One region of the Lysinibacillus sp. FSL K6-0075 genome, then DNA from elsewhere that is predicted to be linked to it. Evidence: riboswitches for the same ligand, from Rfam matches in the RefSeq annotation. Region 1 holds a riboswitch; each other region holds the start of a gene.

Evidence for each region. A riboswitch is a leader RNA that binds a small molecule or an ion and turns the genes downstream of it on or off. The one in region 1 is predicted to bind S-adenosylmethionine.
Region 2: linked by a shared signal. The riboswitch ahead of MHB65_RS21775 (bifunctional homocysteine S-methyltransferase/methylenetetrahydrofolate reductase) and the one ahead of MHB65_RS08895 (YezD family protein) in region 1 are both predicted to bind S-adenosylmethionine.
Region 3: linked by a shared signal. The riboswitch ahead of metA (homoserine O-succinyltransferase) and the one ahead of MHB65_RS08895 (YezD family protein) in region 1 are both predicted to bind S-adenosylmethionine.
Region 4: linked by a shared signal. The riboswitch ahead of MHB65_RS02350 (MetQ/NlpA family ABC transporter substrate-binding protein) and the one ahead of MHB65_RS08895 (YezD family protein) in region 1 are both predicted to bind S-adenosylmethionine.

Annotation. Positions count from the first base shown of each region.
Region 1 is NZ_CP151947.1:1,848,674-1,856,307, reverse strand. Features, by position in the region: gene MHB65_RS08915 (cold-shock protein) at 1-150, shown strand, start outside; gene MHB65_RS08910 (amphi-Trp domain-containing protein) at 296-574, shown strand; gene MHB65_RS08905 (VOC family protein) at 1,079-1,864, opposite strand; gene MHB65_RS08900 (flavin reductase family protein) at 2,014-2,499, shown strand; gene MHB65_RS08895 (YezD family protein) at 2,590-2,745, opposite strand; SAM riboswitch class I at 2,816-2,911, opposite strand; gene MHB65_RS08890 (phosphopantothenoylcysteine decarboxylase) at 3,121-3,792, opposite strand; gene MHB65_RS08885 (LysR family transcriptional regulator) at 3,864-4,745, opposite strand; gene MHB65_RS08880 (DMT family transporter) at 4,880-5,779, shown strand; gene MHB65_RS08875 (general stress protein) at 5,816-6,253, opposite strand; gene MHB65_RS08870 (DNA starvation/stationary phase protection protein) at 6,444-6,884, opposite strand; gene pepF (oligoendopeptidase F) at 7,102-7,634, shown strand, end outside.
Region 2 is NZ_CP151947.1:4,363,321-4,370,954, reverse strand. Features, by position in the region: gene MHB65_RS21790 (tetratricopeptide repeat protein) at 1-1,191, shown strand, start outside; gene MHB65_RS21785 (globin-coupled sensor protein) at 1,821-3,113, shown strand; gene MHB65_RS21780 (protoporphyrinogen oxidase) at 3,922-5,316, shown strand; SAM riboswitch class I at 5,416-5,516, shown strand; gene MHB65_RS21775 (bifunctional homocysteine S-methyltransferase/methylenetetrahydrofolate reductase) at 5,609-7,456, shown strand; gene metH (methionine synthase) at 7,449-7,634, shown strand, end outside.
Region 3 is NZ_CP151947.1:2,633,900-2,641,533, forward strand. Features, by position in the region: gene plsY (glycerol-3-phosphate 1-O-acyltransferase PlsY) at 1-255, shown strand, start outside; gene MHB65_RS12940 (HesB/YadR/YfhF family protein) at 275-565, shown strand; gene MHB65_RS12945 (spore germination protein) at 778-2,322, shown strand; gene MHB65_RS12950 (Ger(x)C family spore germination protein) at 2,348-3,547, shown strand; gene MHB65_RS12955 (hypothetical protein) at 3,552-3,785, shown strand; gene MHB65_RS12960 (endospore germination permease) at 3,817-4,965, shown strand; gene metA (homoserine O-succinyltransferase) at 5,006-5,941, opposite strand; SAM riboswitch class I at 6,067-6,178, opposite strand; gene MHB65_RS12970 (hypothetical protein) at 6,681-7,310, opposite strand; gene MHB65_RS12975 (hypothetical protein) at 7,449-7,634, opposite strand, start outside.
Region 4 is NZ_CP151947.1:501,330-508,963, reverse strand. Features, by position in the region: gene MHB65_RS02370 (PucR family transcriptional regulator ligand-binding domain-containing protein) at 1-1,119, shown strand, start outside; gene MHB65_RS02365 (carbon-nitrogen family hydrolase) at 1,172-1,966, opposite strand; gene MHB65_RS02360 (pyridoxal phosphate-dependent aminotransferase) at 2,063-3,232, shown strand; gene MHB65_RS02355 (PPC domain-containing DNA-binding protein) at 3,707-4,210, opposite strand; SAM riboswitch class I at 4,333-4,437, shown strand; gene MHB65_RS02350 (MetQ/NlpA family ABC transporter substrate-binding protein) at 4,527-5,357, shown strand; gene MHB65_RS02345 (ATP-binding cassette domain-containing protein) at 5,464-6,489, shown strand; gene MHB65_RS02340 (methionine ABC transporter permease) at 6,482-7,153, shown strand; gene MHB65_RS02335 (enoyl-CoA hydratase-related protein) at 7,167-7,634, shown strand, end outside.

The sequences.
Region 1 (7,634 bases):
ATTGAATGTGATGATGGCGAAGATGTATTTGTTCATTTTACGGGCATCCAGGAGGAAGGCTTCCGTACACTTGAAGAAGGTCAAAAGGTTTCATTTGATGTTGTGGAAGGCAATCGTGGACCCCAAGCATCAAATGTTGTAAAACTATAAGCAGAATGGGGCTATCCGTGTAGTTCCAGATTAGCAGCGGATTAGGAAAAGGATCGTTTCCTCCATCCGCTTTTTGTGTTGTTAAAAAAACTTAGTGACCCTTCCATGTTATAATAGAAGTAACAATACGTAAGGAGGGATTTCGATGCAAAAACAAAATAAACCAATGACAGAAGTTATTTTGAAGCATAAAGAACGACAAAGTGTAGCAGAATTTGCGGCGACACTGGAAATGATTGCAAAGAAACTTAAAGAGAATGGTGAATTCACTTTTGTTCAAGGCACAGAGCCAACTGTTGTTAGCCCTAGTGAGCAGCTCAAAATCGAATACTCCTATACAAAAAAGGGCGACAAGCATTCATTTGAAATTGAATTTGATTGGTATACAGGTACAGAATCACCGAAAAAAATGACGATAGAATAATAATAGGCAACGAAAATCCACTTCTCTGTTGAAGTGGATTTTTCTATCGAATAGGAAGGTGAAAATAGAATTCCGTTGCAGGCTACTTGCTTGACGCTGACTCTCCGTGTAGGGTTTCGCCGGTTTTACTAATCAAATGGCCTTCCACTCTAATCCACAAAAGTGTTATCGTTTTAGTAAAGTTATTTACAAATACAAATGAAGGGTTTTCACTTATTAGTGGTTGTCGTGACTAATTACTTTACACTATGGAAATGATGAAAGATTAATAAAGTCAACTTTTGTAGCAAGTTGATTGGAGTGGAGCCAGCGTCACTCCTAGGGGAATTAGCGTCACAGAGGAGACCCTGGAGCGAACGTAAGTGAGTGAAGCGGCTCATCGGACGCCCCCTGGAAAGGACGCTGGCGGAACGGAAATCAACCTCTCGCCTTATGAAAAAGTCTTTTTCTTCTAGTTCAGCAACATGTAAAAATCCACTTCTCTGATGAAGTGGATTTTTCTCATTATCGATTTATCCAATAAAAAGCGCCTGGGCAAACTAACGTTTCCTTTGTACGTTTTGGATCTTTTAATGTCACGCCAAATGGTCCTTCTTTGACATGACCGAGTGTCATGGCTACTGCGCTCTCTTCCTTATAGAAATCTAAACGCATATTCGGTAGCTGTAGTGACATATACTGCTCATATTGCACAGGCTCTGGTAGCTGCAACGCCTGTTGCCACAGCTGAACGGTTGCCTGCATGTCCTTGACATAGAATTGGATGGATTCCATCGTTATAGCCTGTTTTACATCAATGGCACCACTTGCCTTTAGTTGAGCCAAACGCTCTTCATCTTCCTCCGCCCATTCAATCAAAAATGGAAAATCGATTGGAAGATCTGGCTTGCCAAAATGCAGTAGCTTCCATTCTACAACAGTGCCATCTGGTCTTGTTCGACTACATGCATCTGGCCCATATACTTCATAGCCTAATGCTCGCAAGCGCCGACCCTCTTCCTCAATATTTTTTGTGCGCAGGGCAATTCGAGAAAATCCCTGGCGCTCTTGATCACGTTTAAACGTATAATGTAGGGAATATGGGTATTGTGCCGCTTGCTCAAATAAATCACGATCATAGATAGCAATTTGTTCAATATAGCTTAAGCCAAAGTAGCTTAACGTATTATAAGTCCCCCACATCGTGTGCTGCCCACCATTCACTGTATGGACATTTCGTTTATTGAAGAAAACCTTTATATTTTCTGGTGATTCCACTTGATGAACCAGATGATCAAAATATAAAGTCATGGCCATTCCCCTTTCTTTCCCCATTACCTTTACCTGTATGTTTGATTGGTTTAAAATTTACTCAAGAAAAGGAGTTACTAGTAGGATATGAAAAAAAGTTTCGTTTACCTACAAACTCCGTTCACTAATTTCATAAAGAGGTGATTTGAATGACAGATTTAGTAGCTGCTTTTAAATTAGCATTAGGTAATTATCCTACAGGCGTAACAGTTGTCACGACATGTCATGACACAAAACCTATTGGCTTAACCGTCAATTCCTTTGCATCTGTTTCAATCGACCCGCTCCTTATTTTGTGGTCACTCGATAAAAAATCTCAGCTCCATCCTTATTTTACGGCTGCGCCAAATTTTGCGGTCAATATTTTAGCGAGTGATCAAGAACATTTATGTACACTATTTGCAAGTAAAATCCCTGATCGCTTTGCACAAGCACAGTGGTCAACTTCCTCTTTTGGACTACCGATTTTACATGATACAGCAGCTAATTTACAATGTAAAACGTTTCAGCAAATTGATGCTGGCGACCATACCATTTTTATTGGGCAGGTAATAGACATTACAAATGCTCAAAAAGAGCCTTTACTTTATCATCGCCGTCATATCGGTCCTATACCAAAAAGCTTTTATAGCTAGCCTTTACACAAAAAAAGGGCCACTTGTAAGCAAAGGAAATCCTTCATGCTTATAGGTGGCCGTTTGACATAAGTTCTACTGAAATCATTGTTATTTTTTCTGCGGAAATCTCTGCTTTTCAAGCCTATTAATTTGCACAATCACACCATCTTGAATCGTAATATGCACTTCACCAAATTCAAGATTTTGAATCGCCTTCGCAATTGCCTCTAATTTCTTATCATCTACTTTTACCGACTGAGCCATACGATACACCCCTTCTTTTTTATCCTTATTGATCATAAAGAGGCCAACGCATCAAACTGATTGATAGCCCCTCCTATCTCTCAGACACCATCTGTTGGATTTGGCACCTGTTTTTCGGTTGCCGAGGCTTCATTGGGCCAAGTCCCTCCACCTCTCTTGATAAGAGTACTGCGTTTCTTGAAAATAATTCTATAATTCTGCTATAGGAATGTCAATACAAAATATTAGAAAACCTAGTTGAATACTATGCAATGTGAGAATTTTATAGACTATTCACACATAATCCTACCGTATTGTATGCTATGTCAGTATATCTAACCACAGAAGCAAAGAAAAAAACTGCACAGAAATATAGCCTCTGCACAGTTCTTGATTTTATTGTTCTTGTAAACAGGCCATTAAAGCTTGTGCGGTCTGTTGCTTCCCCATCACCTTGATTGGTTGGCCTTCAGCAGGCACGATCCAATGAGGCTCGTCCCCTCCGTATAAAGACTGGGAGCTATTTGCTACCATAAATTGAGCATTGGCTGTTTCCATACGCAGTCTTGCGCGAGCTAGCAAGAACTCCTCATCATCCGTCGCTTCGAGCTTAAAGCCTACTAATGTTACCTTTGGTTGCCAGCCCTTGATTTGTCCTAACACTTTTGGCGCCTTTTTAAAATGAATAATAGGTGGTTCGTCGGAAGGCATTTTCCCCGCCTCCTCCATTAAATTACCTGATTGATCATACACCTTGTCAATGACCCAATCAGAGCCAGCAGCAGCCATAATGACGATATCGACTTGTTGTTGGACAGCATGACACACCTTTTGTCCTAAATCCTCTATGCCTTCAAATTTTATCAATGTCATTTTGTTGTGGTTTTCTGGGAGCTGTGCAAAGTAACCATGCATATATACTACGTTAGCGCCAGCAGCCAGCGCCGCCTCTGCTAAATAACAGCCCATTGTGCCTTTTGATAAATTCGTATGCCCTCGTACACGATCCCATTTTTCAAGTGTTCCCCCACTTGTAATGAGTACGGTTTTGCCTTGTAATGTCCCCATACACTCACCTATTTTCTGAAATATATACAAATACTATTTTAACGTAATGTAAGGATATGCTTCAATAGCGACTATCGTAGGGAGCTGTTTTGTTCATTTAACCAAGCGCTTAAAATCTCTGCAAATTTCTTTGTAACGGGTGAAGCATGGTGTTTCATAGCAATCCCAATGGTGCGGTAGCCACCTTGCTTTAATGGAATCGCTTTCAATGTTGGTGGTAAATTTTGAATAACCAATTGGGGTAAAATACTAATCCCTAAATGATGTGAAATCATAGAAAGAATCCCTACCTCCTCAGAAAGCTCAAAGCGAATATTCGGCTTTATATGATATTGCTCTAATAGCACCTTGACATCATTTGTCCCTTTATAGGAAGTCATAATAAATGGCATATCCTCTAGGTCTACGATATCAATTTCTGTCTTATCAAATAAGGGACTTTTATCCGAAACAATACATAATAATGGGTCTTGTTGTAACTCAGTAAATTGATATTGCTCTGACTTTTGACCATTCAAGAACCCGACTTCTACTTCACCACTTAAAAGCCATTGTTCAATTTCATAGTAATCTCCCTCTCGTAACTCCACCTGTATTCCTGGAAATTGATTATCCATAATCCGAACAATTTCTGGCATCCAATTCGAAGAAATACTTGAAATTACACCAATTCGAACCTTACCACGTGTCACGCCAAGAATATGAGCTGCTTCCTGCTGTAATAATTCCTGCGCATCCAAAACCTGACGCATTGCCCTTAGCATCGTTTGTCCCTCACTTGTTAATGTTACACCTACACGACTTCGATGAATGAGAGCAAAGCCAAATTCTTTTTCTAAACTTGACACGGCATGACTCACAGCAGACTGTGTTAACCCTAGTGCATCAGCTGCTTTTGTAAAGCTTGCCACCTCTGCCACCTTTGTTAAAATCTCGTATTTAACTAAGCTCATCCGCAATCCCTCTATATACATGAATTTTTTTAATCCTATTCATTATAAACATTCGTTTTACTAATCACAATACAAGATATATAGTAATTTTTAGTATAAAAACTGTTTTAGTACACAGATGGTAGGTGAACATAATGAGTATCCAAGGAAAAGCAAATGTATTGATGGTTATTGTCACAATGTTTTGGGGGCTCTCTTATACCTTTATGGTCATGGGGCTAGAAACATTGGCAGTTTATAATGTGGTGGCATTGCGTTGTATCATCGCATTTTTCGTAGCAGGACTTATTTTTTACAAACGGATGATCAAAGTAAATGGTAAAACATTAAAATATGCGGCTATTCAAGGATTTTTATTATTCATTGTGTTCGCGTTAAGTTTATTTGGTTTACAGTCTACTTCTGCTTCAAATGCTGGCTTCATCTTGAGCCTAACAGTCGTGTTAGTGCCGATTTTCAGCAGCTTTATTGAAAAAAAATTACCTTCTCGAGCAGTTAGCTTTGCGATCATTTGTACGATGATTGGTATTACCGTCTTAACAGCACATGGCTCATTCACTTTCCATACAGGTGATTTATTAGTAGCAATTGCTGCGGTATGTTATTCAATTTATTTACTTTTAAACAGCTCATTCACACGAAATGTAGAATCCATTTCATACGGAATTTATCAGCTTGGCTTTGCTGGTATTTATGCGCTTGGCTTAACATTTCTATTCGAAACACCGACATTGCCAAATTCCACAACATCTTGGATTGCTATTTTAGGGCTTGGCATCATCTGTAGTGCGTTTTGCTTTGTTGGTCAAACTGTTGCACAACAGTATACTTCTGCTACACATACAGGTCTAATATTCTCCTTAGAGCCTATTTTTGCCGCTATGTTTGCCATGATGTTTATCGGAGAAGGCTTAACTATGAAATTAGCGATTGGTGGTAGCTTCATTCTTATTGGGAATTTAGTGGCTCAATTAGAGCACTTCCATGCCCTACGCTTTATCAAGAAAGACGCACAAGAAAAAGTCATACAATAAAACAGAGTGATCACTGGGATCACTCTGTTTTTCTCTTTATAAAAATCTTCTATATTGCTCTGCCTCTGCCATACGCTGTTGATTTCTTAAACGCTCCTCTTGCTCTTCCGCTGTCTCTGGATAGGTTTGAAGCGTATCAACATCATCCTCATGTTCTGCATATAGGACAATACTTCCTTGTTCTACAAGATGTGCATAGTAAGCGATTTGTCCCTCTGACAGATTAAATCGTTTTAAGCCCTCTGTAACAGCTGAGTCGCCTGTAAACCAAGATTTGAATTGGTCTACCCAATTTCCAGCCTCATGTGTTTGCACATCGGCATCCCATTTTACATCCTCAAACTGTTGGGGATCTCTCGCAATAATATGGATATCGTCTTGGTGATAACCTTCCATTCGCATATGCTCTAAAATGTGAAGCATTTCATCCCTTGTATGGGCCACCTCAATTTTTGGATTTTGTTCATTCATCATGTTCAATTCCTCCTAAGTTGTATGGCTTACTAGAAAATTACCCTCACGGCACACAAGCAAACCCGTTTTATGAAACTGTAATAATTGTTATGATGCCTTAAACTATGTTGCTGATTTGACATAAAGCGTTCAGGGCAGAAAAAAACATGCTAGAGAGGCTTTCTTCTCCAGCATGCTGAACGTTTCATTTTTACTTGTCAAGAAAGGCTTTTAACATCCATGTATGCTTTTCAAGAGACTGATACATCGCATTGAGTAAATCCTCTGTACGGTCGTCCCCTTCTTCTGCGGCTAGCTCCATTGTAGAATTCAAAGCTTTCATCAGCTTTTGGAAATCTGAAATTGTCGTTGCAACCATGTCCTCTGTCGTTTCATCACCTGTTGCTTCCTCTACATAGGATAGCTCTAGATGCTCTTTTAATGTCGCCACTGGCTTGCCATCCTTTGATAAAATACGCTCTGCTATTTCATCTAAATTCAGCGTTGTTTCATTATACAGCTCTTCAAATTTTGCATGCAGTGTAAAGAAGGCTGGCCCTGTGACATACCAATGATAGTTGTGTAGCTTTGTGTAAAGCACAGACCATGTGGCCACTAGCTTATTTAATTGTTTGTTTAAGTTTTGTGTCATAATCCATTTCTCCTCCAATATGTCTTGTTCTAGCCATTAGTATGAGTAATAAAAGATGTTGGCTATACACACATTGTTCCCGACCGACAATATTTCAAACATACTTCATGCGAAACGACCTTCAGTAAGAATATTGCAACTATTCTATGAAATTATTTCACTTTCCGAAATAGTTTCGTTATAATGAAATCACTTACATGTAAAGGGGTGTCCATAAATGAAAGTTTTACCATTACGAAAAGATGTTGCAGTAGAAGAAACTTGGGATTTAACAGATTTATTGAGCAATGAGGCTGATTTTGAACCGACCTTAGCACAATTAGTAGAAGATGCACTTAGCTTCGAGCAACAATACAAAGGAACAATTACCGATGCGCAAAAAGTAATCGACGTGTTAACAGCCTTTGAGGAGCTACAAAAAAGATTTGTTCCGATTGGCACATATGCAAGCTTAAATCTCGAAACAGATCGCACAAATGATGTAGCACAAATGCGTGCCGCAAAATTTGGTACAGCTATCGGAAAAGTCAGCAGTGCTCTATCCTTCGTACGCAGTGAGTTACTGGCATTGGATGAAGCTGTTTTACAAGAAGCAGCAACATCAAGCCCTCTTTACAAACGATATCTAGAGGAATTATTAAAACGAAAACCACACCAGCTACACCCTGAAGTGGAAAAAGCGCTAGCAGCATTCAGCCCTACATTTGACGCGCCCTATAAAACGTATAATACGACGAAATTAGTGGACAT
Region 2 (7,634 bases), 2.5 Mb from region 1:
AAATTACTTACATTCGCTGAAATTAACCTAACAGCCTTGCAGAAAATTCTGTATCAAGTAGTGCGGGGGCTATTAAAAGAACAGCAACAGCGCCATTTGCAGATTGTCCATACAGCACAATCTCAATCCATACAGGAGAATGTATTAACGCTGTTAGCAGAATATGATGATGTCTTACGTGATGCCATATCCCAGCCTATCTATATACTTATCTGGCAAATTTCTTCGCTAGAAAAGTTAAAAAACAGTATAGAAGTAGTAGATGATGTGCTTGATATTGTCGAGTGGTACTTTTGCCATCAAGATGAACAAATCGCTATTTTAGATGAAGAGGATTTAGATCATGAGGTCATTATTGATTTGTATAAAGAGGCGGTTGAAGAGCAGGATGGAGATGCACAATATCAACTGGGAGAATATTATAATTCTAGAGAGGGTAAACATTTTCAACCAGAAAAATCATTGAAATGGTTTGAGCTAGCAGCAGCTCAAGGAAATGCAGATGCTCAATATGTGATGGGGAATTTTTGCTTTGGGGGCATAGGTATGGAGGAGAATTATTCCCTTGCCTTTTCATACTATGAAAAAGCGGCTTTACAGGGACATGCGGATGCCGCCAATAATTTAGCGGATATGTACTTTAATGGCGAGGGCGTACCAACGAATTATACATTAGCAAAAAAATGGTTTGACTATGCTGCAAAAAAGAATGTGGCAGAGGCAATGTTTACGTTAGGCATTATTTATGAGCAGGGGTTAGGCGTTGAGATAGATGTGGAAGCAGCTTTTAATGCCTATAAAAAATCAGCTGAGGCAGGGTATGTCGAAGCACAATATCGACTTGGTGGAATTTATTTAGAGGGGCGCTTAGGTCAAGCGAAAGATGTCAATCGTGGACTATTTTGGTATGAAAGAGCTGCGGAACAATATCATGTAGATGCCTTTTATGATTTAGGCTATATATGGAGTAATGGTCTAACAGGAATACGCAATATTGAAAAAGGTATTCATTGGTTTAAGCAGGCTGCCCTTCAAGGGGATGTGGATGCCAAGTTACAATTAGGACATATTTTCAATAAAGATAAAGGAATAGATAGAAATCTGAAAGAAGCTATCAAATGGTATGGACTCGCAGCAGATGCTGGCTCCGAAGAAGCGGCTAAAATATTACAGGAACTTAAAGGTTTGTAAATTTAGTGTTAAAAAGTATAGGTTTTTAGAATGATTTATACAGCAGTAGCGAATGGGTCTTTTAGTCTTGTAATGACTACTGTTTATGGGTATGTAGATAGATGTTAGTTGAGGGTAAAAAATATTAATATAGTGAAAATTAAAGATAACCAATAAAAAAATAGAATAAATATAAAACAAGTAAGCATAATAAACAAAAAAATGGTTAAAAAAGCTACCGAATAGTATTGTGGTAGCTTTTTTATTGTTTAGTACGGTTTATTTAACAACAAGGACTTTTTATACATTTTATGTAAAATAATGGTATTAATAAGATTGACAGCCATTTATAAAATGATTAATGTATATGAGTGATTTTGAAAAGAAGCATACGTAAATAAATTTACTGCTAGTCATGTAGTGACTATATCTGTTTGTTGAGAACAAATGACCTTATGAGGATTGAACAAATGGGTACTCGACACACTTTTGGAGGCAGTGTGTCATTTGAAATTGTACGAACCGATGTAACCATTAAATCTGGCCAAAGTTATTTTATCGGTATTTTTTCATGTATTCATCAATATGTTAAAAGGGATTTGATGTTTCTCAGCCTGATGAAAGTAAACGGAATGAAAGAGGGAAGATGTGTGATTTTTCAAAAACAGAGAAAGACGAAGGTATTGGATTTACAGCAATACACAGTGAAAATGGATTTGTCTTCTCGCCAATCAATGGCGAAGCAAATTGATATGCTGAACTTAACGAAGAAAGACTTACAATATTTAAAAGCTTTCCAGCCATATGTTATGGACAATGTAGATCACATCGTAAACCGTTTTTACAACATGATAGGAACAGAGCATCATTTGGTAGATATTATTAGTCATCATAGTTCTGTAGAAAAGCTTAAAGTAACATTACGGCAGCATATTATTGAAATGTTTAACGGAACCATTGATGAGTTGTATTACCAAAGACGTGTAAAGATTGCAAAGGTGCATGTCCACATTGGGCTTAGAACACAGTGGTATATCTGTGCATTCCAAGATTTATCGATATCATTTATTGATTTAGTCGAAAAAAATATAGAGTTTCCACAAGATCAATTCAATACGATCAGAGCTATATCGAAAATTTGTAATTTTGAGCAACAACTTGTTTTAGAAGCTTTTGAAAACACGGTGGAACAGCTGAAGGAAAAAATGGTGCATGAAAAAGATGCGATTGAACGACAAATTGTAGATTCTTCGGAAGCTCTTGCAACAATCTCGCAGGAAACAAATGATTCATTTTGCTGCTTAAGCAAACAATCTGACGAAATTAAACAATTGGCCAAAAAATCACTCGAAGTGTCTACATTGGCTGAAAATCAAGCACTTGAGGGTCGCGAACGTTTAAAAAATCAATCACAAAATATGCTCAATATTATTCATTCTCTTCATGATATAGAAGAAAATATTGAACAATTATCAGGTATGTCTAGGGAAATGGAAACAATCATGAGTGTTGTGACCAATATTGCGAATCAAACGAATCTGTTGGCTTTGAATGCTGCAATTGAAGCAGCACGCGCTGGGGAAGCAGGGAAGGGCTTTAGTGTAGTGGCTGACGAAGTGCGTAAATTATCGATTCAAACAAAAGAATCAGTTACAGCGGTTGCTTTGTTATTGAAAAAAACGGGTGAACGAACCGAGAAATTAGAGCATTCTTTGACAAATATTCAAGATGAAGTAGCAGCTGGTGAGGAAAATATGTTACAAACTGAAGGTCAATTTACGAGTATATTGGGAGCCATGACAGAAGCAAAAGATCAAAATGATTGTATGGCAACGAAAATACAAGCAATTGTAGGCATATTAAGTGAATTAGGCACTTCATTTACTGAGGTAACGAATTCAGCAGAAAAATTAGCGAACTTTGCGCAAAATTTAAAAGGATAGACTACTAACATTTACATCTATTTGTATTTTTAGAAGTATTAAACACTATAGTACCTATTAAAATGTTTGTTGTGTAAATATTGCAATAGAGGATGGATCTTTTAGAGATTCAGAAAGCAAGAGCTATTTCACTGATGAAATAGCTCTACATGTTGTTGAAAAAAGAGGATGTCAACGGCAGAAAAGGCAACTTTGCAGGGTGAGGGGTTGATTTCCGTTCCGCCAGCGTCCTTTCCAGGGGGCGTCCGAGGAGCCGCTTCACTCACTTCCGTTCGTTCCAGGGTCTCCTCTGTGACGCTAAATCCCCTAGGAGTGACGCTGGCTCCACTCCAATCATCCATTCTGCAAAGTGTCTTTACTTTTTTTCATAGTAGCATAGCGATCAAATCGCCTATTATCTGTATTCTTAGCGGGGATAAGCTCTTATTTTCAGTGTGGAGAAGTGATGCGTGACAACACCTCTTCATAAAGAGTAGTGAGCACCTTCACTTTATTTGAAAACCTTTGCTAAAAAGTTAGTGGGTTGAAGTGGAAGGCTACTTGACTCCCGTGGGATAGCGAGACAGGCGAAACCCTGCACGGAGCGGTAGCGGAGGAAGCGATTCGGCGCTCGCCCACAGGAAAGCAAGTAGACTGCAACGGAAATCCATTTCTACCTTTCAATTGACTGTTTTGTTTTTCAACACTAAGGAGAGCTATTTCACTGATGAAATAGCTCTATTTTTGCTAAATTTGTAAAGGGTTTAACGTAATTTTCAATGAAAAAAAGATTATACTGTAGAAAGAACTAAAAATAGGGGCGGTTACTATGAAAACAGTTGTTGTTTTAGGCGGCGGAATTACAGGACTATGTACAATGCATTATTTACAACGTCAAGTGAAGGAGAATAATTTAGATGTTCGTCTAGTGCTTGTAGAAAAAAATACATATTTAGGAGGCAAATTATATTCAGCACATGAACAAGGCTTCATTATGGAAACAGGTGCTGATTCTATTGTAGCCCGTCATCAAGGCGTTATGGAACTCGTACAGGAGCTTGATTTTGAAGCGGAGCTAGTTTACAACGAAACAGGTATTTCTTATATTTATACGAATAATGAGTTACACGCTATACCAACAGATTCAACATTTGGTATACCGATGAGTTTGGCATCCTTAGAAGAAAGTACACTTATTTCAGAGCAAGGAAAGAAAGAAGCGTTAAAGGATTTAACATTACCAAACAACGGCTTCACAAAGGAAAGTTCAATAGGAGAATTTTTAACTTACTATTTAGGGGAAGAACTGGTGAAAAATCAAATTGCACCAGTACTTGCAGGTGTTTATTCAGGAGATTTACATCAGCTTTCCATTGGCTCTACTTTACCGTATTTAATTGATTATAAGAATAATTATGGAAGTATTATTAAAGGTTTTGATGCGAATCGTGAGCAATTTGTTAAAGCAGCGAACAAAAAATTTATATCCTTTAAAAATGGTTTATCTTCTTTAATTGATCGACTTGAACAAACATTATCAGATGTAGAAATCATCAAGGGCGTTACTACTCTAAATGTTCAAAAACAAGATAAAAACTACACAATTTCCTTAGCTAATGGTGAAAATATTGAGACAGATTTTGTCGTTTTAGCATTACCGAATGATGCTGTTCAAAATCTACTACAGGATGAATCTTTAAACCGCTATTTTGACCAATTTACCACAGCGTCAGCCATTACCATCTATTTAGGCTTTGATGTGCCAGACTCTAGATTGCCAGCAGATGGAACGGGCTATATTGTTTCGCATAATTCGGATGTTACTTGTAATGCAGCAACCTGGACGAGTCGTAAATGGAAGCATACATCGAAAGAACATAAATTACTTGTACGACTCTTTTATAAGAGCATCAATCCAGCCTATGAGCAACTACGTGCCATGACGGATGAGGAATTGGCAGCTGTAGCTTTAGAGGACGTGAGAAAAAGCCTAGGAATTGAGGAACAGCCAACAGTTGTGAATGTAACAAAATGGATTGATCAAATGCCTAAATATGATCTAGCTCATCGTGAAGCGTTACAAGGATTACTACAGGAATTACATGAAAAGTATCCACATTTATCGATTGCTGGGTGCTCATATTTTGGCGTAGGTATCGGCGCTTGCATTCAAAACGGGAAAAAAATTGGTGAAGAGCTTGCGAAGGAACTTGCCAATTTCTAAGGTTTTAAGTGGAAAAAAACTTTGTTATGTGAAATAGTCTTGACTCATTCGTCAGTAAACGATATGATTCTTTTAATTATTTAAAAAATTCATACTTAATTCTTATCAAGAGAAGCAGAGGGACTGGCCCATTGAAGCTTCAGCAACCAACTTTATTGTCAGGTGCTAAATCCAGAAGACCGTTGAGTCGAAGATGAGAAGGAACAACAATGATGAATCGTTAAAGCCTTCTTTTTTTATGAAAGAAGGCTTTTTATTATTATATAGAGACATAGGAAGAGAGGCTAGTTTTATGGGATTGCTTGAAAGGTTAAAAACGCATGTATTGACAGCAGACGGTGCAATAGGCACAGTGCTATATGGCTATGGATTGGAGTATTGCCATGAGGAAATGAATGTTCAGAGACCTGAGTTAATTGAAAAGATTCATAGAGAATATATTGCAGCTGGTGCTGACATCATTCAAACGAATACGTACGGTGCAAATGCCATTAAATTAGCTCGCTATGGATTAGAATCACGGGTCCAACAATTTAATGAAGCGGCTATTACCATTGCAAAACGAGCAGCGGCAGATGGCGGTCAATTTGTCTTAGGGACAATTGGAGGTATTCGAGGAATTCGTAAAAGTGATGCAACATTAGATGAAATATTAGCGACAGTTGAAGAGCAAGCAAATGTTTTACTTGCAGGAAATCCAGACGGCCTTTTACTCGAAACCTATTATGATTTTGAAGAATTAACTGCAACCTTAAAGATGCTACGTGCAAAAACAAATTTACCGATTATTGCACAAGTATCTATGCATGAGCCTGGTGTTTTACAAAATGGAATGTCTTTAAATAATGCCCTGCATGAGCTAGAAACACTCGGTGCAGATATCGTGGGTGTCAATTGTCGACTAGGTCCACATCATACGATTCAAGCATTTGAAGGTGTAGAACTTCCTAACAAGGCATTTATGTCTGCCTATCCGAATGCCTCACTTCTTGACTTAGAAGATGGACGTGTCGTTTATGAATCAGAATCGGATTATTTTGGTCGAGCGGCTGTCGAATTACGTGATCAAGGCGTACGCTTAATAGGGGGCTGCTGTGGTACGACACCGAAACATATTGCAGCAGCAAAGAAGTATTTAGAAGAGTTATCACCGGTTCAGGAGAAGCATGCGAAACCTGAAAAGATTGAGATTGTTCGTGAAGCAGAGCCACCAAAGTATGAGCCTCTTCATGAAAAAGTAAAACGTGAACGCTCTGTCATAGTAGAATTGGATACACCTAGACATTTAGAGATTGATGGGTTCCTTGAAGGAGCAAAGCAACTGTATGATGCAGGTGCAGATGTAGTCATGATGGCAGACAATTCACTGGCCTCTCCACGTATTAGCAATATTGCAATGGGAGCATTGTTAAAGAGTACACACGGTGTACGCCCACTAACACATATTACATGTCGAGACCGTAATTTAATTGGTCTACAATCGCATTTAATGGGATTAAATGCTTTAGGTATTCATGACGTGTTGGCCGTTACGGGTGATCCAACAAAAGTTGGAGATTTCCCAGGTGCGACAAGTGTTTATGATGTATCTTCAATGGAGTTAATCCAATTAATTAAGCAGTTAAATGAAGGGGTTTCTTTCTCAGGCAAGCCACTTCGTAAAAAAGCAAATTTTTCAGTTGCTGCTGCATTTAATCCAAATGTCCGTGTGTTAGATCGTGCTGTGACACGCTTAGAGAAGAAAATTGAGCATGGAGCAGACTACTTCATTTCTCAACCAGTATATACGAAAGAAAAAATTGTAGAAATTTATGAGGCAACAAAGCATTTACAAGCACCAATTTACATCGGCATTATGCCTGTTACGAGTTATAAAAGTGCTGAGTTTTTACATCATGAAGTGCCAGGTATCAAATTATCCGAAGATGCCTTAGCAAGAATGAAGGCATGTGGGGAAGATAAGGAACGGGCAACATTGGAGGGAATTGCTATTGCCAAAGAATTAGTAGAAGTGGCTGCGCAATATTTCAATGGTATTTACCTTATTACACCGTTTTTACGTTATGATGTGACCCTAGAGTTGATGAAATATATAGAGCAATTGGATGAACAGAAAAAAGGAGTAAGTATACATGGCTAAGCACTCGATTGAAGAGCAACTAGAGAAACGTATTTTAATTCTTGATGGCGCAATGGGAACAATGCTACAAAACGAAAATTTATCAGCAGAGGATTTTGGTGGCGAGGAGCTTGATGGCTGTAATGAAAATCTTGTCCTTACTAGACCTGATGTCATTGAGAAAATTCATCACAAATAC
Region 3 (7,634 bases), 790 kb from region 1:
GGCTATTCTTGGCCTCTCTTTGTCCTACTATTTATTACCTTTATTGTGACATTAAAAATCACAAAAATCGTTAGCTTAACATCGATGATAGCCGCTTTAGTAGCGCTTATTTATGCAATCGTTTATTATTTTATTACAGGTGACTTTGCATTAGGCATCTTGGTAGCCTTTTTATTTACCTTTATTGTTTATCGCCACCGTGCCAATATTGCACGTATTAAAAACGGCACCGAACCAAAGGTAAAATGGCTGTAGGAAGAGAGGAGCATTTGAAATGAACATTGCATTGACAGATGAAGCCCTACAATGGTTCAAACATGAAATGGAAGTTGAACCTGGCGATACAATTCGCTTTTATGCACGCTACGGTGGCTCTAGTCCGTTTCATGAAGGCTTTTCACTCGGCATGACACGTGAGGAACCCATTGCCATAGGTGTGCAGACAGTAATTGATGACGTCATCTATTACATTGACGAGAAAGATCTTTGGTTCTTTAACGATCACAATTTACATGTTGACGTTGATACAAGTAAAGATGAATTACAATACGACTATCGTACATAAAACAAGTCTATCCTTTCAGCCCATGAAAGGATAGACTGTTTTTTTATTTAGTACAGAACAATTTTCCGAGACAACTTGAAAAACCCGCATACGATTGTTGCACAGTACGTGATTTAACCGCAATTTGCTAATTTTTCATCCCCTTTTCGTTTATCTCTCAAAAAAATTGTCCACTCTAATGATAATGAACGTCCATTTGAGGAGGAAAACATATGTCCATGTCCAACAATATCGAGACCTCCCCATCCCATACAACGAACGATTTGTTGTATACTTCCCTATCTAAAAATATAAAAATCATTCAACAGTCGCTAGGGCATAGTAATGATATTATCATACGCGAAATTACGATTGGAGAAGCGGTTCCCCATAACCTCGCTATTATTTCCATCGATGGCTTATCGGATAAAACCACTATTTCTGATTCTGTTATCGATAAACTGATGGCAAATATTGAAGAAGAACAAGATATTGAGATAACAACGATTAACCAATATGTACGGAATTCCTATCTAACAGTAGGCGATGTGACGAATATCGAGCATTTTACAACACTCTACAATGCCATCCTCAATGGTGAAACGGTTATTTTATTAGACGGTTTTGCTGAGGGGATTGTGACAAGTACCAGAAGTGCCAAGGATCGAGCTGTCACAGAGCCATCGACTGAATCTGTTATTCGCGGACCGAGGGAATCCTTTACCGAAACCATACGTACCAATACTGCGCTCATCCGTCGCAAAATAAAAAGTCCCAATCTCTGGATAAAGTCACGCGTTATCGGTGATGTGACACAAACAGATGTGGCGGTGATGTATATAAATGGCATCGCCAGTGACAAAATTGTCGCAGAGGTATTAGCTCGATTAGACCGCATTAATATCGACGGCATACTGGAAAGCGGCTATATAGAGGATTTTATTCAGGATTCAAAAAATTCTATGTTTCCAACCATCTACAACTCCGAACGTCCTGATGTCATCGCAGGTGAATTATTAGATGGCAAAGTGGCGATTCTCGTTGATGGCACACCTTTTGTTTTAGTTGTACCAGCGTTATTTACATCCTTTTTACAATCAGCAGAAGATTATTATCAGCATTGGATGATTAGCTCACTTGTACGTATCTTGCGTTTTTTTGGTATCAGTCTAGCGTTAGTAGCACCGTCTTTGTATGTTGCAATTACCACCTTTCACCAAGAAATGCTACCAACACCTATGTTGATTAGTATTGCATCGCAAAGAGAAGGTGTACCCTTCCCTGCTGTTGTCGAAGCCCTTATTATGGAGATTGCCTTTGAGGTACTAAGGGAAGCTGGGCTACGGATGCCTAGAACAATCGGGCCAGCTGTGTCCATTGTAGGGACATTAGTTATTGGTCAGGCAGCAGTTGATGCAGGCGTTGTTTCGGCTGTAATGGTCATTATTGTGGCCTTAACGGCGATTTGTAGCTTCCTATTCCCTGCTTATGGCTTATCGAATACCATTCGTGTGCTACGTTTTCCATTAATGATTTTAGCTGCTATGTTTGGTTTATTTGGTGTCATGTTTGGCATTATGGTCATTATTCTTCATTTATGTAGCATTCGATCATTTGGTGTACCTTATTTAAGCCCTTTTGCACCGTTAATATTACAGGATCAGAAGGATGCCTTTGTGCTGTTTCCGCGTAGAAAGTTACTTACACGACCTCGTTTAGTCAATCAAAAAAATATTGTTAGAGGCCATAACTATGTCAATGTAAAAGGAAGGAAATAACTACTGGATAAATGAGGAATGGAATATGGCAAAAATAAAATGGATTTGCTTACTATGTATCCTCACTTTACTGTTAAGTGGTTGCTGGAGTAAGCGTGAATTAAATGAACTAGCCATTGTCGTAGCACTGGGCATTGACAAAATAGACGAAGAATATGAAATTACGGTTCAAATTGTCGATCCTAGTGAAGTTTCAGTGCGACAAGCTTCCACTCAGCGCTCTCCTGTTGTTAGCTATCATTCTAGAGGCGAAACCATCTTTGAGGCCATTCGAAAAATGACGACCCTTGCTGCACGAAAGCCTTATTTTGCCCATCTTCAAGTGGTTGTTTTAGGAGAAGATCTCGCGAAAGAAGGAATCAGTGATGCACTCGATTTAATTGTAAGGGACCATGAATTTCGTAAGGATTTCGATGTCATTATGTCTCATGAAGCGACAGCGAAGGAAGTATTAAATGTATTAACACCCATCGAAAAGGTTCCAGCTAATAAAATGTTAAATTCCCTCGATGTCTCTGAGAGAGCTTGGGGCTCCACAATAGCAGTTAATATTGATGAATTAGTCAATACATTAAGCAACAAGCATAAAGGGGCGTTAATTTCTGCTATTGAAGTTCATGGCGATAAGAAATTAGGGGTAGATCAAACAAATGTGCAACGTGTTAAAACACCTGTGCTGTTACAATATGCGGGCTTAGCAGTCTTTAAAGGGGATAAATATATGGGGCTGCTATCCGAGGGTGAAAGCAAAGGCATTAGCTTTCTTAACGACAAAATTCAAAGTACGATTGAAATCATCGCCTGTCCTAATAAAGGGACTTTATCTACGGAAATCACCCAATCCACTACAAAAGTGAAAGGGTCATTTAAAAATGGGAAGCCGAAAATCGATGTTCATATTAATGTTGAGCAGAATGTTGGAGAGGTCGAATGTGATATCAATCTCACCAAAAATAAATCGATTGATTACGTTAATAAAAAAACAGCCCAGGGTATCGATGAACGCATTGAAAAAACATTAGAGATAATGCAACAGCAATATGAAATCGATGTTTTTGGTTTTGGTGATGCCCTACATCGTGCAGATGCAAAGCAGTGGGGAAAAATCAAGGATGAGTGGGCTTCCCTCTTTCCCGATTTGCCAGTGGCTGTTCACGTGAAGGTAACAACACAAGGATTGGGTACGATGCAAAATTCATTATTAAACAAGCCAAAGGAGGAGTAATGAAATGGTGCTAGCTGTAGCTATCTTGATCATCTCAATCATCGTTGCACTTCTATTTATTCCAAAGTTCAAAAAGCAACAGGATAAAAAAACCATTATTGTCTTCTCCTTTTTGCTACTCATTGGAACTGCTTTAAATATGGCCATTGCCCTGAAAGTCCATATTCCAAGCCCATTAGATTTAATTACCTTTATCTTCACACCAATTAAGGATTACATTGTGTCATTCACAAAATAAAAAGATGGACTGAGAAACGGAGGGTAGCTAGATGGAAAAAGAGATCATTAGTTCAAGACAGTTTACAATCGTTACCTTCCTCTATTCTATCGGTACAGCAATTTTAATTATCCCTTCAAGTATTACGGGCGCTGCTAAGCAAGATGCTTGGGTTGCAGCAAGCATTGGTGTTGTGCTTAGTTTACTGGTCATAAAGTTATTCTTAACACTTGCCAATCAAACACCCTCTCTTAATTTTATAGAGGCGAATGAAAAAATTCTTGGTCGTTTTTTTGGGAAAATCACAGCCATTTGCTTTCTCATTCTCACCTTTTTCTCCACTGGAGAGTTACTTTATTTTATTGGTATTTTTATGAAAACCGAAGTTATGCCAGAAACACCGACATTAGCATTCGCCCTACTGTTCAGTATCATTATTATGTATGCCGCGTATCTAGGGATAGAGACGTTTGCCCGTTCAGCAGAAATTCTCTTTCCGTTGTTTATCTTTATCTTTATTTTTTTCGTCGTTTGTATTACCCCTCAAATTACATTTGAGAATATTCAGCCTCTACTAGAAGCAACCAAAACATCTATGTTTTATAGTATTGCACGCTTTATGAGTATCTTTTCCTTTCCATTACTCGTGTTATTGATGCTATATCCCGCTGGCGTCAATGTACAGCCATCTGCACAGAAAGGGCTATATATTGGGACCATCCTTGGTGGTGTCGTCTTAATTACGTTGATTGTCCTATCGATTCTTGTCTTAGGGCCTGAAAACACAGCATCTAGGACATTTCCCAGCTATGCCTTAGCGCAAAGAATATCCATAGGGAATTTTTTGCAGCGTATTGAAATTATTATGGCATTTATGTGGATTTCGTCTATTTATATTCGCACATTTATGTATTTCTATACGACCGTTGTTGGCCTTGCCCAAATTTTGAAGATCAAGGATCATCGTCCGCTTATTTTACCGATGGGCATCATTATCATTGGACTTTCTCAAATTGTTCATCCAGATATTGTGCATTCTACTAATTATAATAATGAAATTTGGCCTATCTTTTCCTTTATCTTCACCATTTTATTACCCATACTTTTGTTGATTGTGGCAGTTATTCGAAATCGTAAATCTAAGGCTCAAAATACCGAAACACCCCAACAGGATACAACGAAGGAAAATCAAAAAGTCTAATTTCTTCTACGTTTAGAAAAGAAATTAGACTTTTTATTAATTAGATATGATATTCGATTTCATCTACAAAATCCCATTCGTATGGTGTTTCTTGGTAGACATAGTAGTTCAACCAGTTAGAGAATAATAAATGCGTATGGGCACGCCATGTATTCATCGGCTCTTGTTTCGGATCATCATTCGGGAAGTAATTCACAGGAACATCGATATCTATGCCCTTCGCCACATCACGGCTATATTCATCGGCTAGTGTTGTCGCATCATACTCCAGATGCCCCGTAATCATAATATTTTTATTATCTTTTGATTGTACGATGAATACCCCTGCATCCTCTGAATAGGATAATAATCGTAGGTCTGGATGATTGCGAACCTCGTCAATGGAAACAGATGTATAGCGAGAATGAGGCGCAGTAAATAAATCGCTAAAGCCGCGCACTAAATCCACCGTTAAATCTGTAATTACATGGGAATAGACGCCTGAGCATTTAGCAGCAAGCTCGACCTTTCCAATGCCATAATGGTGATACAATGCAGCCTGTGCCCCCCAACATATATGTAGCACGGATGTCACATTCTTTTTAGACCAATCCATAATTTCTGAAATTTCCTGCCAATAGTTGACATCTTCAAATGCCATTTTTTCTACAGGTGCCCCAGTAATAATCATGCCATCATAGCGTCGGTGACGAATTTGGTTGAACGTTGTGTAAAATAGCTGCAAATGAGATTTACTCACATTTTTCGACTCATGTGTGGCCGTATTTAAAAAGGTAATATTCACCTGCAGTGGTGTATTCCCTAATAAACGTAGTAATTGAAGCTCTGTTTTTTCTTTTTCAGGCATTAAATTTAGTATTAATATATTTAATGGACGGATTTGCTGTGTTTTCGCTCGATCCTCTTCCATGACGAAGATTTTTTCCTCACGTAAATGTTCTCCAGCTGGTAAATTTTTCGGAATATTAATTGGCATCTTGCTTTCCCCTCTCTATAATCACTCTCTTTTTTTAGCAAACCTTGCTTGCAAAGAATGCAACTAAATTAAAAAATCCTCCTCATTCCATACGAGATAGAATGAGAAGGATTTTTTCACGTCCACTCTTATCTCTCAAAGGAAAAAATCCTTTGCTGGAATTAGCACCTTTCTAACAATTGTTAGAGGTTGCTGAAGCGTCATCGGGCCAAATCCCTCAGCTTCTCTTGATAAGATTATTTAATTATCTTGAATTGTAACACGAACTAGTTAGAATATCAATAATTCATAGAATATTTTGTGATTCATGTGCATGTTCCTTGCTCATTTGATGTACACTAAGCTTGCTATATGTGGTGTTTCTACATTTAAAATTTATGGTAAACATGCCGTAATTATGAAATATTGTATGAATCTAACTAGTTTTAGTATGGGAGTATTACATTTGCCTATTTGTTTATTCCACTTCTTATAAAATCTATGTAATCTTCATTATAACTCATACTTCTGAAAAAAAGAAGTGTATATAAATAAATTAAGTTAAAATTTTTAATTTAAGTAAAAAAAGGATATTTATTTCATGAAAGAAAAAAAGACTACAGCAAAATACTGTAGTCATTTCATTTCTATTCCACAAAAAGGAAAGAAGTTGAAACAGTGAAAATTAAGCACATTATCCATTTAATAGTAACGCCTATAAATATCAAAATCAATCAATTTTATTAAATAAACAACCTAATCATTTTAGTGTAGATTGTTTGTGTAATATCACTGTAAACTTCCTATACCAAAGATTAATTTCTTTGATAATTTGCTCATACTTCGGTGTTCCTGATTTTAATTCAGATATTTTTGTCTCATAAAACGGAACTTCAATAATAGGATTTGAAATATTATTTACCACAATTTCAAGTTTTATATCCTTAATAGTTTCTTTAGACTTTGTTTGTCCACTCAATCCACCTATTAATGCACCAACACCACCCGCTAATACGCCACCAACTAATGCACCGCCTACCTGTGATACCCTAGACGTTGACGTTACTGTATTAGAGTTAGAAATAACTTTTACCTCTATAATTTCTTGAAATTTTATTTTTTGTACATCAGGTTGCCTGTACTCTTTCGATAATTTAGGTATTTTCACAATGATTACTTCTTCTGTAATTTCATTAATTGAAAGTACCATCCTATCAACTAATAAATCACGACTTGACCAGTAAGCATCATCTTTTATACCAACTTCATCAAGCGTCATTCTTATATTATTTTCTATCTCTTTAACTTCATTTTTCCCCTTAGAAAATATTGTGATATACCATATAATAAATAAAATTATTAAAATTACCAATAATATTAATGGCCACATTTAATCTAACACCCCATATTATCTATTTTAGTTACATATTACTAATAAAAGAGGTATAAGGGAACAACTATTTTTATGGGCGTGTGAAATATGATAAGGTAGCAAGCGAAATAAAAAGTTTGGGGTATCGTGCATTTGTCAACGTTTTTCTAATCTTATATTGATAATTCCCTTTTTACTGTAATCTACGTCAATAATACGATAAGTTGTGTCATAAATTGTCACATCACCATAAGGATTTTCATTCAATTTAAAATTTTTACGGCTTGCGTCAGTGTCTCTAACTATAATTTGATAAATAGGTTTAGTTAGATTAATGCTATC
Region 4 (7,634 bases), 1.3 Mb from region 1:
GCAGTCTTAGGACAAAACACAGAGGATATTTTACAAAATATGTATAATGAGTTGAAAACACAAATCATGTTTTCCATTAAGGGACGGGAGCCTATCTTTTTTCCGAATATGGCACACAAAAAGCGTCAGCAATTACTAGCATTGCACAAGTCTACTCAGCAGTTTAAACATGAGCCTATTTTTATTTTTGATCAACATTATGCCGATTTAACACTTTATCGAGAAGATGAGCTTTTCTCAGAGTTTGAGTTATTAATATTGGATCGTACAGCAACAGCGTTAGCACAGCTTTTAATGCGAGAGTTTTATATTGAGGAAAAAAAGAATATTGAGGATGCTTCGATTTTAGCCGATTGGATTGATCAAAAACTGTCTAAGGAGGAAATCTATAAATTTATCGTTACACATTACGCTAACTACATACAATCTAGTGGGGCTGTCTTTATTTTAGCCTCTCCTAATACTTTGACAAAGGCACAAGAGGATATTGTCTATAGTAAGCTTTATTATCGTAATCTCTTTGAGCAGCATGGCTTTATTCCGTTTTTATTTGAAAGAAAGAGCTATGTTATTTTTATTTTACTTCATACAAAAGATAGTAAAGCCACTCGTGATACGTTAAATAACCTGTTTTCCTCCTTACCCAAAACTGAATTTTATAAAAAGCAGCAAACACAGGGCTATCAGATAGCCGTTGGGAAAGTGGTTTGTGATGTTGATGAAATTCCTAAAAGCTATCAAACTGCCCTAGAAACCTTATATATTTGTCGAAAGGTACAAACGTCCTCGTTCTTTTATGATGATCTGCATTTATATCATTTAATCTATAAATTACAAATGCAAGTGAATTTACAGGAAGTGATATACGACTATTTACAGCCCGTTATTGAATACGATGAAAAAAACAATAGCAAGCTCCTCGAAACATTACAGGTGTATTTACAAACAAATGGCTCTAAACAGCAAACAGCGAACCAATTGTTTATTGTGCGTCAAACACTCTATCATCGCTTAAAAAAGCTTGAAAGTTTACTAGGCAAAAATTTTATGAAGGGGCATAACCGCATTACACTTGAATTTATGCTACTAGCCAATTCATTGATCGAGGATAAGAGCTAGAAAAAAAGTTGGCACGCAAAATGGGATCTTCCCTCCTAAGCGTGCCCCTTTATTACCCTTTCACAACTACATCCTGATACAGTCCAGGTCTGCGATCATCGTAAACAGGGATTCTTCCACGTACTTCATCGACAATCGAAAAGTCTACATCGATCACCGCTACTTCCTCGTCCTCAGCACCAACCCAAAGTACTTCTCCCCAAGGCTGAATAATCATAGATTGCCCATTAAAGTTTTCTACCTTTTTCGAAATACGATTAACTGCTATGACAAAGCATTGATTTTCAATTGCACGAGCCTGCAGCAATGTTTTCCAATGGTCAATCCTTGGAGTTGGCCACTGCGCTGGTACAAATAATACCTTTGCTCCTTGTAATGCATGGGCACGTAACCATTCTGGGAAGCGAATATCATAGCAAATAACACCAGCAGCTTCAATGTCACCTAGAGCAAAACGATTCATTTCATTCCCTGCCTCTAAGTAAAGATGCTCGTCCATTAAACGGAAAAGATGTGCCTTGCTATATTCCCCTACAAGCTCTCCATCACGATCAAAGGTATACATCGTATTATAAAATTTGTCGCCTTTCTTTGTTGAAACAGAGCCACCTACAATATGTACATTTAGTTCCTTAGCTAGTTTAGCTAAAAAGGCTTTTGTCCGCTCCCCATCGCTATCCGCTAGCTCAGGCAGTTTTTCCAAAGCATAGCCTGTATTCCACATTTCAGGTAACACAATAATTTCTGCCCCTTGTTTTGCAGCTTCTCGAATCTTATCCTCAGCACGTGCAAAATTTTCTTCAACTTTGCCAAAGCCAACATTTAATTGAATACAACCGATTTTCATATCTATTCCTCCTCTAGACAATTAACAGAAAAAGTAATACTATTTGCTTCATATTCTTCAATAATAATTATTATATTCTGAAAAAGGTGATTATGCATGGAATTCTCTAAAAAACTACAGCAACTACCCACTCAATTTTTTGCAGCACTCGTTCAAAAAGTAAACACGGCCTTAGAAGAAGGACGTGATGTCATTAACCTTGGGCAAGGAAATCCCGACCAACCCACGCCTCCTCACATCATTCAAGCATTACAGGAGGCGGCTGAAAACCCACAAAACCATAAATATTCACCATTTCGAGGTATCGCTGAATTACGCCAAGCAGCTGCCGACTTTTATCAACGTGAATATCATGTGGAACTAAATCCTGACACAGAGGTAGCGATTCTTGGTGGGACAAAAATAGGTCTAGTTGAACTACCTTTAGCTGTGTTAAACCCTGGCGACACGATGCTCTTACCAGACCCTGGCTATCCAGATTACTTATCAGGTGTCGTATTAGGGGATGTTAATTTTGAAGTGATGCCACTTTTTGCTGAAAATGATTTCTTACCTGATTATGATGCATTATCTGATGAAGTGAAAGAAAAGGTAAAGCTACTTTACCTAAATTACCCGAACAATCCTACAGGTGGTACAGCAACACTTGCGTTTTTTGAAGAAACCGTTCGTTTTGCGAAGGAACACAATATTATCGTATCACATGATTTTGCTTATGGAGCAATAGGATTTGACGGTAATAAACCAATTAGCTTCCTACAAGCAGAGGGTGCAAAAGAAGTTGGGATTGAAATGTATACCCTATCGAAAACCTATAATATGGCAGGCTGGCGTATAGGCTTTGCCGTTGGGAATGCCGAGATTATTGCTGCTATTAATCTTATTCAGGATCATCTGTTTTGTAGTCAATTCCCTGCTATTCAACAAGCAGCAGCAGTAGCACTGACAGCTTCCCAACAATGTGCGGATGAACTACGAGCTACTTATGAGCGTCGCCGAAATGTACTCATTGAAGAAGCTCAAAGAATCGGCTGGCATGTTACGGCTCCAAAAGGCTCCTTCTTCGCATGGCTCCCTGTACCATTAGGCTATACAAGCGAACAATTTGCTGATCTATTGCTTGAAAAAGCTGATATTGCTGTGGCAGCTGGCAATGGTTTCGGTCAATATGGCGAAGGCTACGTCCGTATCGGTTTGCTGGTAAGCGAGGAACGTTTACGTGAAGCAATCCATAGAATCGAGCAGTTACAATTATTTAACAAATGACAATGCCATCAATAGATTATTTGTGAAAGGTGAAAAGACCTTCTACCCCAATCCATAAAAGTGTTATCGTCTTAACAAAGGTTGTACAAATAAAATGAAGGTGTACACTACTCATTTTTATTGAGGGTTGTTGTGACTAATCATCTCTCCACATTGAAAATAAGAGCCTATCCTCTCTCTAATCATACAAATAATGAGTTATTTTGTTCACTACTACTAGTATGAAAGAGGGAAAGACATTTTTACAGAATGGTTGATTGGAGTGGAGCCAGCGTCACTCCTAGGGGATTTAGCGTCACAGAGGAGACCTTGGAGCGAACGGAAGTGAGTGAAGCGGCTCATCGGACACCCCCTGGAAAGGACGCTGGCGGAACGGAAATCAACCCATCACCCTGCTAACAGGTCTTTTTCTGTTAGTGACATGATCTTTTTTCCACAACATGTGTCCTGTAGCTAACTCTAGCTACAGGATCATTATTTTTCAATTTTCCTTGGCTGCCCTAAACCATTTTCTAATGGATAAAATTGAACATGACCTGTTTCATCATCCAATTTTCGAATATGTTGAATACCTTGTACCTCAGCCAGTACTAGGTCAGCAGTAATAACAGGATTTCCCCCTTTTATTAAATGCCCACCTGACACAACACCCCATTGATCGCTCATAGAACCATGGAAATGTGTTTCATATCCCCCGTCACGCTTACACACCACACCAGAGCCTTGAATAAATTCAAGTGGTCCATCTTTTTCAACCACATCACTAAAACGAACTTGAATCTGAGCTGTTGCATCTGGCACTAAATATACAAAGCTACTTTTTTGAAAGCTACCAATACAGCTAACAATCGTTGCTGACTCAATATGATTCTCTTCACAGAGCGCCTCAATTCCCTCAATGATATCTGTCCCTGTTAGAAGACGAGCACTAATAACCTTACCAAATGAACCTATACCATAATTAACTCTCACAGACATTGTTATCCCTCTTTCACGTCGAAATATTATAATTATATAAAAATTTTAAAAATTAATTATTGACTTACTATACCCTATAAATTATATTAGTTCTATCGGAATTACAAAAAAATATTATAAATCTCTTATCAAGAGTAGCTGAGGGACTGGCCCTATGAAGCTCGGCAACCTCCTTTTTAAAGGAAGGTGCTAAATCCTGCAAACGATCTTCGTTTGATAGATAAGAGAGGACATCTTTTCATGAGCCTCTCTTAGTTTGTAAGAGAGTTTTTTTATTTTCAAAAAACCGATAAAAACAATCTTGGAGGTAGTTTTCATGAAAAAGAAAAATAAATTTTTAGTAGGTTTAGCAAGTTTAACATTAGTAGCAGCTCTAGCAGGTTGTGGCTCTAAAGAAGATAGTAAAGGCCAAGCTGAGGCAATTGATGAAAAGAAAATCGTCGTAGGTGTCACTTCTGGTCCACATGAGCAAATTGCAGAAGTAGCAGCTAAAGTAGCAAAAGAAAAAGGGCTAGAAGTAGAGCTAAAATCATTTTCTGACTATGTTTTACCTAATACTTCCTTAGCTGAAGGTGATCTTGATGCGAACAGCTATCAACACGAACCTTTCCTCGATACATTTAATAAAGATCATGATACAGATTTAGTCCCAGTGGGCAAAACGATTTTGAATCCAATGGGTATCTACTCTGAAAAATATAAATCCTTTGATGACATTCCGGATGGTGCAACGTTTGGCCTACCAAATGACCCAACGAATGGAGCACGTGCCCTCTTTGTTTTACAAGAAGCTGGCTATATTAAGCTAAAAGATGGCGCAGACTTAACAGCCTCAATCCGTGATGTAGAAGAAAACAAAAAGAATTTAAAATTCATTGAATTAGAGGCAGCTCAAATTCCTAAACAGCTTAGTGAAGTAGATGTAGCAGCTATTAATACAAACTTTGCATTAGAAGCTGGCATTAACCCTAAAGACGACTCTATTTTATTGGAATCTACTGACTCTCCATACGTGAACTACATTGTCGTACGCGCTGAAAATGAAAATGACCCAACAATTAAAAAGTTCGTTGAGGCTTACCAATCTGATGAAGTACGTCAATTCATCGAAGAAGAATTCAAAGGTTCAGTAATCCCTAGCTGGTAATACATTCAGGAAGCTTCTATAAGCCGAAGAATCTGCCGAAATTCCTCTATGGGAAGACGAGCAGATTCTTGCTTTTTAGAAGGTTGAGAAAGGAGCAAACAATCGCATGATTCAATTACAAAATATCTCAAAAGAATTCAAGTCGAAAAAAGGCATCATTAAAGCTGTGGATGGGATCAATCTTCATGTAAAAAAGGGACAAATTCATGGTGTGATCGGCTATAGTGGTGCTGGTAAAAGTACACTCATTCGTTGTGTTAATCTACTAGAACGTCCTACAGCAGGAAAAGTAGTGATAGACAATGTAGACATTACGACCCTTTCTCTTCATGAATTACGTCAAACACGCCAAAAAATCGGGATGATTTTCCAGCACTTTAATCTATTAAAAACAGCAACAGTTTACAATAATATTGCCGTTCCCTTAAAGCTACTAGGCTATAAAGAGACGGAAGTAAAAAACCGTGTAGCTAAATATGCTGAAATTGTAGGCTTAACAGATAAACTAGATAGTTACCCAAATCAACTTTCAGGTGGTCAAAAACAACGTGTGGCTATTGCACGTGCCTTGGCACAGGAGCCAGAGATTTTACTTAGTGACGAAGCAACAAGTGCACTTGACCCTGAGACAACGGAAGCCATTCTTGAATTGTTGTTAAAAATTAACCGTGAATTAGGCATTACGATTCTGCTCATTACACATGAAATGAATGTGATTCAAAAAATTTGCGATGAGGTTTCTGTTCTAGAATCAGGGAAAGTTGTGGAATTTGGCACAGCTATTGAACTTTTTGCAAAACCGAAGCACCCTACAACGCGAAAGTTTTTAAATACAATTTCACAACGTAACTTATCCCCTTCTCTTATTGAGCAATTAAATGTTTCAGGTAGTGTAATCCGTTTAACATTCCTTGGTGAAAGCACTGGTAAGCCATTATTAGCAGAAGTCACTAAGGTATACGATGTGCAACCAAATATTTTAACGGCTAATATTATTGAATTAAAAAACGGCATTGTCGGCAATATTGTGGTGCATCTACATGGCGAGACGCAGATTGTCCAAAAGGCGCTAACTTATTTTTCGGAAAATGGCGTGGCAGTGGAAGAATTAGGAGGTGCGTTCAATGAGTAGTATCCAAAGTTTCTTTACAGATTGGTCAGATGTTATTGGCAAAGCAATTATCGAAACATTTCAAATGGTCGGAATTTCATTGTTGTTCTCCATTCTAATTGGTATTCCATTAGGGCTATTAATCGTTTTAACACGACCAGGACAATCCTTTGAAAATAAATTTTTCTATCAGTTTTTTAATCTATTCATCAATATTGTCCGCTCTGTGCCATTTATCATTTTATTATTCTTCATCTTACCTTTTACCAAGTTAATTGTTGGTACAACAATTGGTGTTAAAGGTGTAATCGTTCCGTTAGTTGTTTACACAGCTCCTTATATTGCACGATTGATGGAATCTGCGCTTTTAGAAGTGGATTCAGGAGTGGTAGAAGCTTACACAGCCATGGGTATTAAACGTCGTCATATTATTTGGCATGTACTATTACGTGAAGCTCGTCCATCGATTATTTTAGGCTTAACGATTGCCACAATTGGATTAATTGGTGCAACGGCAATGGCAGGAATGGTTGGTGCTGGCGGATTAGGTGACCTTGCCTATCGTTATGGTCATTTACGCTATGAGGTTGATGTGATGTATGCAACTGTCTTTATCTTAATCATCCTTGTGCAAAGCATTCAATCTATCGGCAACCGCTTCGCTGCGAAATTGAAAAAAGATTAAGAGGAGAATGAAGATGACAAAGGAAATTTATGTAGAGAAAAATGGCTATATTGCAACGTTAGTATTAAATCGCCCTGATAAACGAAATTCGTTTTCAAAGGCAATGTTTCAAGCTATAGTAGACCATCTTGAACAGCTACGTGTAGATTCTTCTATCAAGCTCTTGATTGTCCGCGGTGTCAATGAAGTAGCCTTTTCATCTGGTGCTGATATTAGCGAGTTTTTAGATATTCGTTATGCTGCAGACAATGCCAAAGCCTATAATGATTTGGCTTTAAAGGCAATCGATGCCCTCTATAAATTTCCGCATCCTACAATTGCTATGATCCAGGGCTTAGCAATTGGCGGTGGCTTAGAGTTAGCAAATGCTTGTGATTTTAGAATAGCAACACCTAAGAGTAAGCTAGGTATCACCGCTGCAAACATAGGTATTGTCTATAATTTAGAAAGCACGAAACGTCTCATCAATATTGTTGGTGTC